One region of the Mycetocola sp. Y444 genome, then DNA from elsewhere that is predicted to be linked to it. Evidence: predicted binding sites of a transcription regulator. Region 1 holds the regulator's gene; the other holds the start of a gene.

Region 1 (3,398 bases):
TTCGCCCCGGTCCGGCATCCCCGGACCGGGCGAGCTCGGTCTGCGGTCAGCCCTGGCGGTTCTTCGGTTCCCCGTCGGACGGATCTGTGCGCCCTCGAGCCGGTTCAGCCGGGGTCGGCGTCCCCGGGTTCGATACTCCCGGTGCCTGTGCCCCCGGTGCCTGTCCGGCGTGCGTCGTTCCGGCGTTCGGGGTACCTCCGTGTGTGGTGCCGACTGGGGTGTTCGCACCGACGCCGTGCTCACCACCGGCGGACACCCGGTGGTCTGCTGGCGCCTGTTCCCTGAAGACGTGAGCCATCCACCACCAGCTGAGCAGACCGATAGCCGCATTCACGACGAGACTGATGAGCAGGAAGAGCAGGGCAAGACCGAGCGCTGTCGGTGCAAAGTTGACGCTGTCCATCCACTGCATCTGGCCCGGGTCTCCGAAGTTGCGGAAGTCGTCAGGATCGTTGAAGTCCGGGTCCCACACATTGAAGAGACCGGTGATCGGCGAGCTGAGCGCGCTGAGGAAGAAGTTCCCGACGACGGCGATTCCGAGTCCGCTCCAGGTCACGGCAACCGGTCTGTTGACCGAGTGGCTGCGCAGGATCCACAGGCTGGAGAAGTAGCCGAGGAGCCAGATGATGATGCCGAGTATCAGGGCACCGATGAGCCACGGAAGCAGGGTCGACCATGCCTCTCCGATGAAGCTCTCGATCTCCTGGGGCTGTGGTCCTCCGTTGGGAGAGAAGTCATCGGGATCGTTTCGGGCGGCCCAGCCGATAATCGTGCCGAGGAAGGCGCCGAGCAGAGCGATGACGAGCGGGATGGCGATCATGGTGAAGCCGAGAGTCATCAGCGTAAACCCGACGGCACCGGCGATCATGGCCCCGCGGCGCTGGCGAGGAGCAAGCGGCGGCCGCGGCGGGGTGACCGGACCGGCAGCGCGGGGAACATAGTTTCTCGGCGGCTGGGGACCACCCGGACGAGGCGGGTACCCCGGCTGCGGCGGGTAGCCCGGCGGGTAGGGTTGACCACCCTGCTGGGGCGGATAACCGCCCTGTTGCTGCGGATAACCACCCGGTTGTGGCGGGTATCCACCCTGCTGGGGGGAGCCAGCCTGCTGGGGGTAACCGGCCTGGGGGTAACCGGCGTGCTGCTGCGACGGGTAACCCGCATGCTGCTGCGGGTAACCGGACTGGGGCTGACCCTGGTTGATCGTGGGCGAGGTTCCGGCCTGCTGGCCCGGCACCTGCTGGCCGCTTATCTGCTGGCCCGGCATCTGGTGAGCCGGCGCCTGACTCGCATCGGGAGGAGGAGGGGGCGGGCTTCCGGGAGGTGGCGCCTGGGGCGATCCTGGTGGTGGGCCACCGGCGGCGTTCGAGCCCGTCGGTGGCGGTGTCTTGGCTTCAGCGCGTGGTTTGCTTTTCCTGCCCGCCGGCGGCTTCTGCTCGCTCATGCGGTCAGCATAGACCGGGACCTCCCGGGCCGAAAGGGACTAACGCTGGAACGGTCTCCAGACGACGAGCTCGGTCCGGCGCTGTGCCCTCGTGCCGCTCTTGAGCGGCACGACGTCGCCCTGCGAACCGGCGGCGAAGACCCGCCGGCCGGGTGATTTGAGCATCTCATCAGCGAGCGCGTGTTCAAGCTCGCGAACACGCGATGACAGCGAAGCGACCTCGTTCTCGAGGGCGAGAATGCGGCCGATGCCCTCGAGGCTGACGCCCTCGGCACTCAGTTTGGCGACCTCGCGCAACTGCACGACATCCCTCATCGAGTACCGGCGGGACTTGCCGGCCGTTCGGGTTGGCGAGACGAGGCCGAGCCGGTCGTACTGCCGCAGTGTCTGCGGGTGCAGTCCGGCCAGCTCGGCCGCTATCGCGATCGCGAAGATCGGCGAATTCTCGTCCACGCTCTATCCCCTCGCGCGTGCGATCAGGTCTTCGCGAGGGTTTTCTCGGGGTTCCACCTCGTGGAATCGCTCGAGGGCCTCGCGTGCCTCAGCGCTCAGGTGCGACGGCACGGCTACCTGGACAACCGCGAGCAGGTCGCCGGTGCCCTTCGAGGTAGCGACGCCCCTGCCCTTGACCCGGAGCACACGACCGGACGGCGTTCCCGGTGCGACTCGCAGCCGCACGGGTTCCCCGCCGAGTGTCGGCACCTCGATCGTCGCGCCGAGCGTTGCCTCGACGAACGTCACGGGGACGTTGACGCGCAGGTTGAGTCCGTCGCGCTCGAACACCGGGTGCTTGCGCACGGATACCGACAGCACGAGGTCACCCGCTGGCCCTCCGTCCGGAGACTGGTGGCCCTTTCCGCGCAGCTTGATCTTCTGCCCGTCGGCGACACCCGCGGGGATCTTGACCTTGATCGTCCGCCCCTCCGCGGTCTGCAGGGTGATGGTGTCACCCTTGACCGCGGTGAGGAAGTCGATAGTGGTGGATGCCGTGACGTCACGTCCCGGCGTCGGGCCACCGAACCCACGGTAGCCACCGGAGGGCTGGCCGAAGCCACCGCCCCGGCCGAAGACGCCACCGAGGATGTCCTCGAAGTCCGCCTGCTGGTAGCTGGTGCTCGTGCCACGAGCACCCCCACCGAACATGCCGCCGAAGACATCGTCAAAACCGCCGGCCTGTCCGCCGCCACCGGGAGCGGTGAACCGTGCACCGGATCCCATGGCGCGAACCGCGTCGTACTCCTTGCGCTGTTCCGGGTCGTTGAGGACCGAGTAGGCCTCGCTGAGCTCCTTGAACTTTGCTTCGGCCTTCGGGTCGCCCGCGTTCGAGTCCGGATGGTATTTCCGCGCAAGCTTGCGGTAGGTCTTCTTCAGTTCAGCCGGCGTGACATCCTTCTTCACGCCAAGAACCTTGTAGAAGTCCTTGTCGAACCAATCCTGACTTGCCATCGTTCCTACTCGGCGGGAACAGCGACGACGACCTTCGCCGCGCGGAGGAGGGTCGAGCCGACCATGTAGCCCGTCTCAACGACATCGAGAATTGTTGCGATCTCAACGTCGGGGCTCGGCTGCTGGAAAATCGCCTCGTGGATGTTGTGGTCGAACGGTTCACCCTTCGCGCCAAACGGGACAAGGCCCAGTTTGGTGACGCTCGTGCGGAGCTTCGCGGCGATCGCCGTGAACGGGGTATCGCCCTCGAGGTCGCCGTGCTTCTCGGCACGGTCGAGGTCGTCGAGCACGGGAAGGAGGGATTTGACGACGTCACCGGTCATCCGCTCACGGTCAACCTCGCGGTTCGCCTCCGTGCGCTTGCGGTAGTTGGCGTACTCGGCGCTCAGCCGCTTGAGGTCGACCAGGTGCTCGTGCTCGGGGTCTGCGTCTGCAGCACGCGCCGCCTCGTTCTCGGCGTCCTCGGTCTGGACCGCGTCGAGGATGTCCTGAACGGTCAGCTCGTGGTCGC
Region 2 (3,398 bases), on a different contig from region 1:
GAATCCAGGGCCGGGCTTCTCGCTCTTCGGCGATTCGACGGCATCCTCGTCGGTGGCCAGGCGATGCCGCTCCCGCTTCTCGCGCGCGTTGAACAACTGGGCCTCCCGATCTATCGCACCTACGGATCGAGTGAGACCTCGGGTGGCTGCGTCTACAACGGGGTCCCGCTTCCCGGTGTGCGCGTCCGGGTGGTCAACGGTGAGGTCGAGCTGGCGGGCCCGATGCTCGCGGAAGGGTATCTCGGCGACGACGCGCTCACCGAACGAACTTTTGTTGTCGATGACGGTCTGCGCTGGTATCGCACCGGTGACCTCGGGGAATTCGAGGACGGCGTCCTCCGGGTGACCGGGCGTGCCGACAACGTCATCATTTCCGGCGGCGTGAACGTCTCCCTCGACCGGGTCGAACGCGTGGTCAGGGGAATTCCCGACCTGGCGGAATCTGTGGTCGTTCCCGTGGCGGACGACCGGTGGGGAGAGGTTCCCGTCGTCGTCACGGTCGGACGGCATCCTGAACTGTCTGACATTGCGGATGCCGTGGCGGTCGCGCTGGGCAAACCGGCCAGGCCAGCCCACGTCGTCCGTCTCGACTCGATGCCAACCCTGCCGTCCGGTAAACCCGACCGGCTCGCGATCGTCGCGATCGTTGCGGTCACGCTCGGTTCTGAGGACGCGCAGACCGCCGAGCCGTAGTCCGCCCGCCGGCCACGCCAGCCCGCACAATCGGTCGCCTCCGGCGGACCGCCTGGGCTGACCGGGTAAGCGAAAAGGCCGGGGCATGACGCCCCGGCCTTTCGCTTTTGCTCACTCGGCAGCCGACGGTTCAGCAGATCGCGCCGGAGTCAGCCGCTCAGGAGCCGCTGCCCGACTCGGAAACCTGGAGCGTGTCCTGCGGCTCGTTGGCGAGCGAGACCTCGATCTTGCGTGGCTGGGCCCGCTCCGAAACAGGGATCAACACCCGCAACACTCCGTTGGTGTAGTTCGCCTCAATGCGCTCGGTGTCGATGCCCTGACCGAGGTTGAGTTGCCGCAGGAAGGTACCGGTCATCCGCTCTCGTGCCAGCCACTTCACGCCCTCGCCCGTGCTCAGGGTGCGCTCCGCGCGGATCGTCAGCAACTGGCCGTCAACATCGATGTCGACGGACCCCGGGTCGATGCCTGGGAGATCGGCCTCGAGTACGTATCTCTCGCCCTCGCGATACAAATCGACGGGCATCAGGCGCGGTCCGTGCCTGAGCAGGGAATCAGTCACACGGTCGAGTTCACGGAAGGGGTCGAAGTTCAGTGCCATAAGAAAGTTTCTCCTTTGCTTCACTGGGTTAAACAGGTACTGATCGTGAAGTTGAGTCGGTCAGACTCAAGTTCTGGCAGACATGCTAGCACCGGTGGTGAAAAATCAAAATGACGGCACTCGCGTACTGTGGCGCGCAACAAAACCCGTCACGTCGTAGCTGTAAACTCCTTGCGGACAGAGGGAGGTTGCCAGGTGGCAGCTAAGCAGCAGAGACTCACGCCGCCCACGGCACCGGCAGCATCGAAGCGAAAGGGCAAGAGCGGGAACCCCGCGGCACGTGTGTACGCCGATGTTCGCCCGGCCCGGTTCAGCGACTGGGTCGCCGGAGCGCGCATCCCGACCCTGCCGATGTCGGTCTCCCCGGTGCTCGTCGGCACCGGCGCGGCGATCGCGGCGAGCGACCCGGGTGAGTACCACTGGGTGCGTGCCCTGCTCTGCCTCGTCATCGCGGTGAGCCTCCAGATCGCGGTCAACTACGCGAATGACTACTCAGACGGCATCAGGGGTACCGACCGCGACCGTGTCGGTCCGTTCCGTCTCGTTGGCAGCGGCAAGGCGACGCCCAAGGCCGTGCTCACCGCTGCACTGATCTTCTTCGGCATCGCGGCTGTTGCTGGCCTGGTTCTCACCGTTCTCACCCAGCTGTGGTGGCTGATCGCCGTCGGCGCCGTCGCAATAGTCGCTGCCTGGTTCTACACCGGCGGCAAGCGCCCGTACGGATATCTGGCGCTCGGTGAGCTCTTCGTTTTCATCTTCTTCGGTCTCGTGGCCACACTCGGCACCACCTACGCGCAGGTCATGGACCTCACCCAGGAGGCATGGCTCGGAGCGGTCGGCGTCGGTCTCATTTCCGTTGCGACGCTCATCGTCAACAACATCCGTGACATCGAGCAGGACCGCGTCGCAGGCAAGCGCACCCTGACGACGTTCCTCGGAACGATCCCCAGCCGCATCCTGTACATCGTGTGCCTGCTGGTTCCGTTCGGCATCGCCGCCTGGATCGCGCTGCTTTACCCGATCGCCTGGTTCGCGCTCTTCGCGCTCCTCGCTGCGCTTCCCGCGGCGATCATCGTCGCAACGGCGCGGACGGCCAGGGAGTACATCCTCGCGCTGAAGCTGACCGGACTCACCCAGCTGCTCTACGGCATCGCGCTGTTCTGGGCGTTCTGGAAGTAGCTCAGCGCTCGGTTGGTGAGCGGGACTCGTCTGTGTTCCGCTCATCCACCGTGTCCTCGGCATCCACCGTGTGCTCGGTGTCGACCGTGCCATCGGCGTGCGCTACGTGCGCGGTGTCTTCCGCGTCTTCGTCGGCGGTGACCGGCGTGCGGTTACCGTGGCGGCGGTCGTACAGTTCTGCCGCGACCTGCTCGCGCGGCTGCCTGAGGAAGATGTACGACAGGCTCAGCCCGATGATCGCGGCGAGCACCGTCGCAACCCACGGCTCGAAGCCCAGGAAGAGAAGCAGGGCAAGGGGAACCGCGAAAGCGAGCAGGCGGAGCACCGTGTAGGTCACAACGGGGGGAATGCGTTTCACGGGATCAAGTGTATGCGCGCCAGTCTGGGAGGACGCTCGCCGGTGCAGCGTCCGTGATCCCCTCCCCGGGGTAATTCACAGAATGACGACTACGATGAAGGTATGCGTTGGCTCGTGATTCTCCTCGTTGTGGTGGTAGTCGCAACGATCTTCGCCGTGATCGATTGCGCCATGATGGCGAGGGAGAGAGTGCGGGGCCTGTCCAAGCCCGTCTGGCTCGTCGTGATCGTGTTGTTGCCGGTTCTCGGCCTCATCCTGTGGTTCACGATCGGTCGCGCGAGGGTCACCCAGGTCGCCCGTCCGCGGCTCGCTCCAGACGACGACCCCGCCTTCATCGGCACCCTCGGCCGCGATAAGGAGCAGGACGAACGCATCCGTCGGCTTGAAGAAGAACTCGCCGCCCTCGACTCGGACGCCGCAGAGCCCGACGAACCGGGCAAGGCCAAGCCCACGCCGGACAAGCACCCGGACCCCAAGCAGGAGCCTGACGACACGGGCAGGGCGGATGCCTGACGCCAGTCCGGCAACCGATTACTCGCTCGCACTTCTCGAGGAATGCATTCGGCAGGG

Evidence for each region. The regulator HspR, encoded in region 1, represses chaperone genes until heat shock. The targets are predictions, from matches to a motif close to AAGTTGAGTCNNNNNGACTCAACTT.
Region 2: the regulator HspR is predicted to act here: its motif matches at 1,340-1,364, upstream of AC1C2M_RS07670 (Hsp20/alpha crystallin family protein).

The regions. Positions count from the first base shown of each region.
Region 1 is NZ_JCAIUB010000003.1:645,020-648,417, reverse strand. It holds gene AC1C2M_RS14590 (DUF2062 domain-containing protein) at 47-1,441, opposite strand; gene AC1C2M_RS14585 (heat shock protein transcriptional repressor HspR) at 1,481-1,894, opposite strand; gene AC1C2M_RS14580 (DnaJ C-terminal domain-containing protein) at 1,898-2,887, opposite strand; gene AC1C2M_RS14575 (nucleotide exchange factor GrpE) at 2,893-3,398, opposite strand, start outside.
Region 2 is NZ_JCAIUB010000002.1:181,438-184,835, forward strand. It holds gene AC1C2M_RS07665 (AMP-binding protein) at 1-693, shown strand, start outside; gene AC1C2M_RS07670 (Hsp20/alpha crystallin family protein) at 851-1,291, opposite strand; gene AC1C2M_RS07675 (1,4-dihydroxy-2-naphthoate polyprenyltransferase) at 1,487-2,470, shown strand; gene AC1C2M_RS07680 (DUF4229 domain-containing protein) at 2,472-2,828, opposite strand; gene AC1C2M_RS07685 (PLDc N-terminal domain-containing protein) at 2,931-3,341, shown strand; gene menD (2-succinyl-5-enolpyruvyl-6-hydroxy-3-cyclohexene-1-carboxylic-acid synthase) at 3,334-3,398, shown strand, end outside.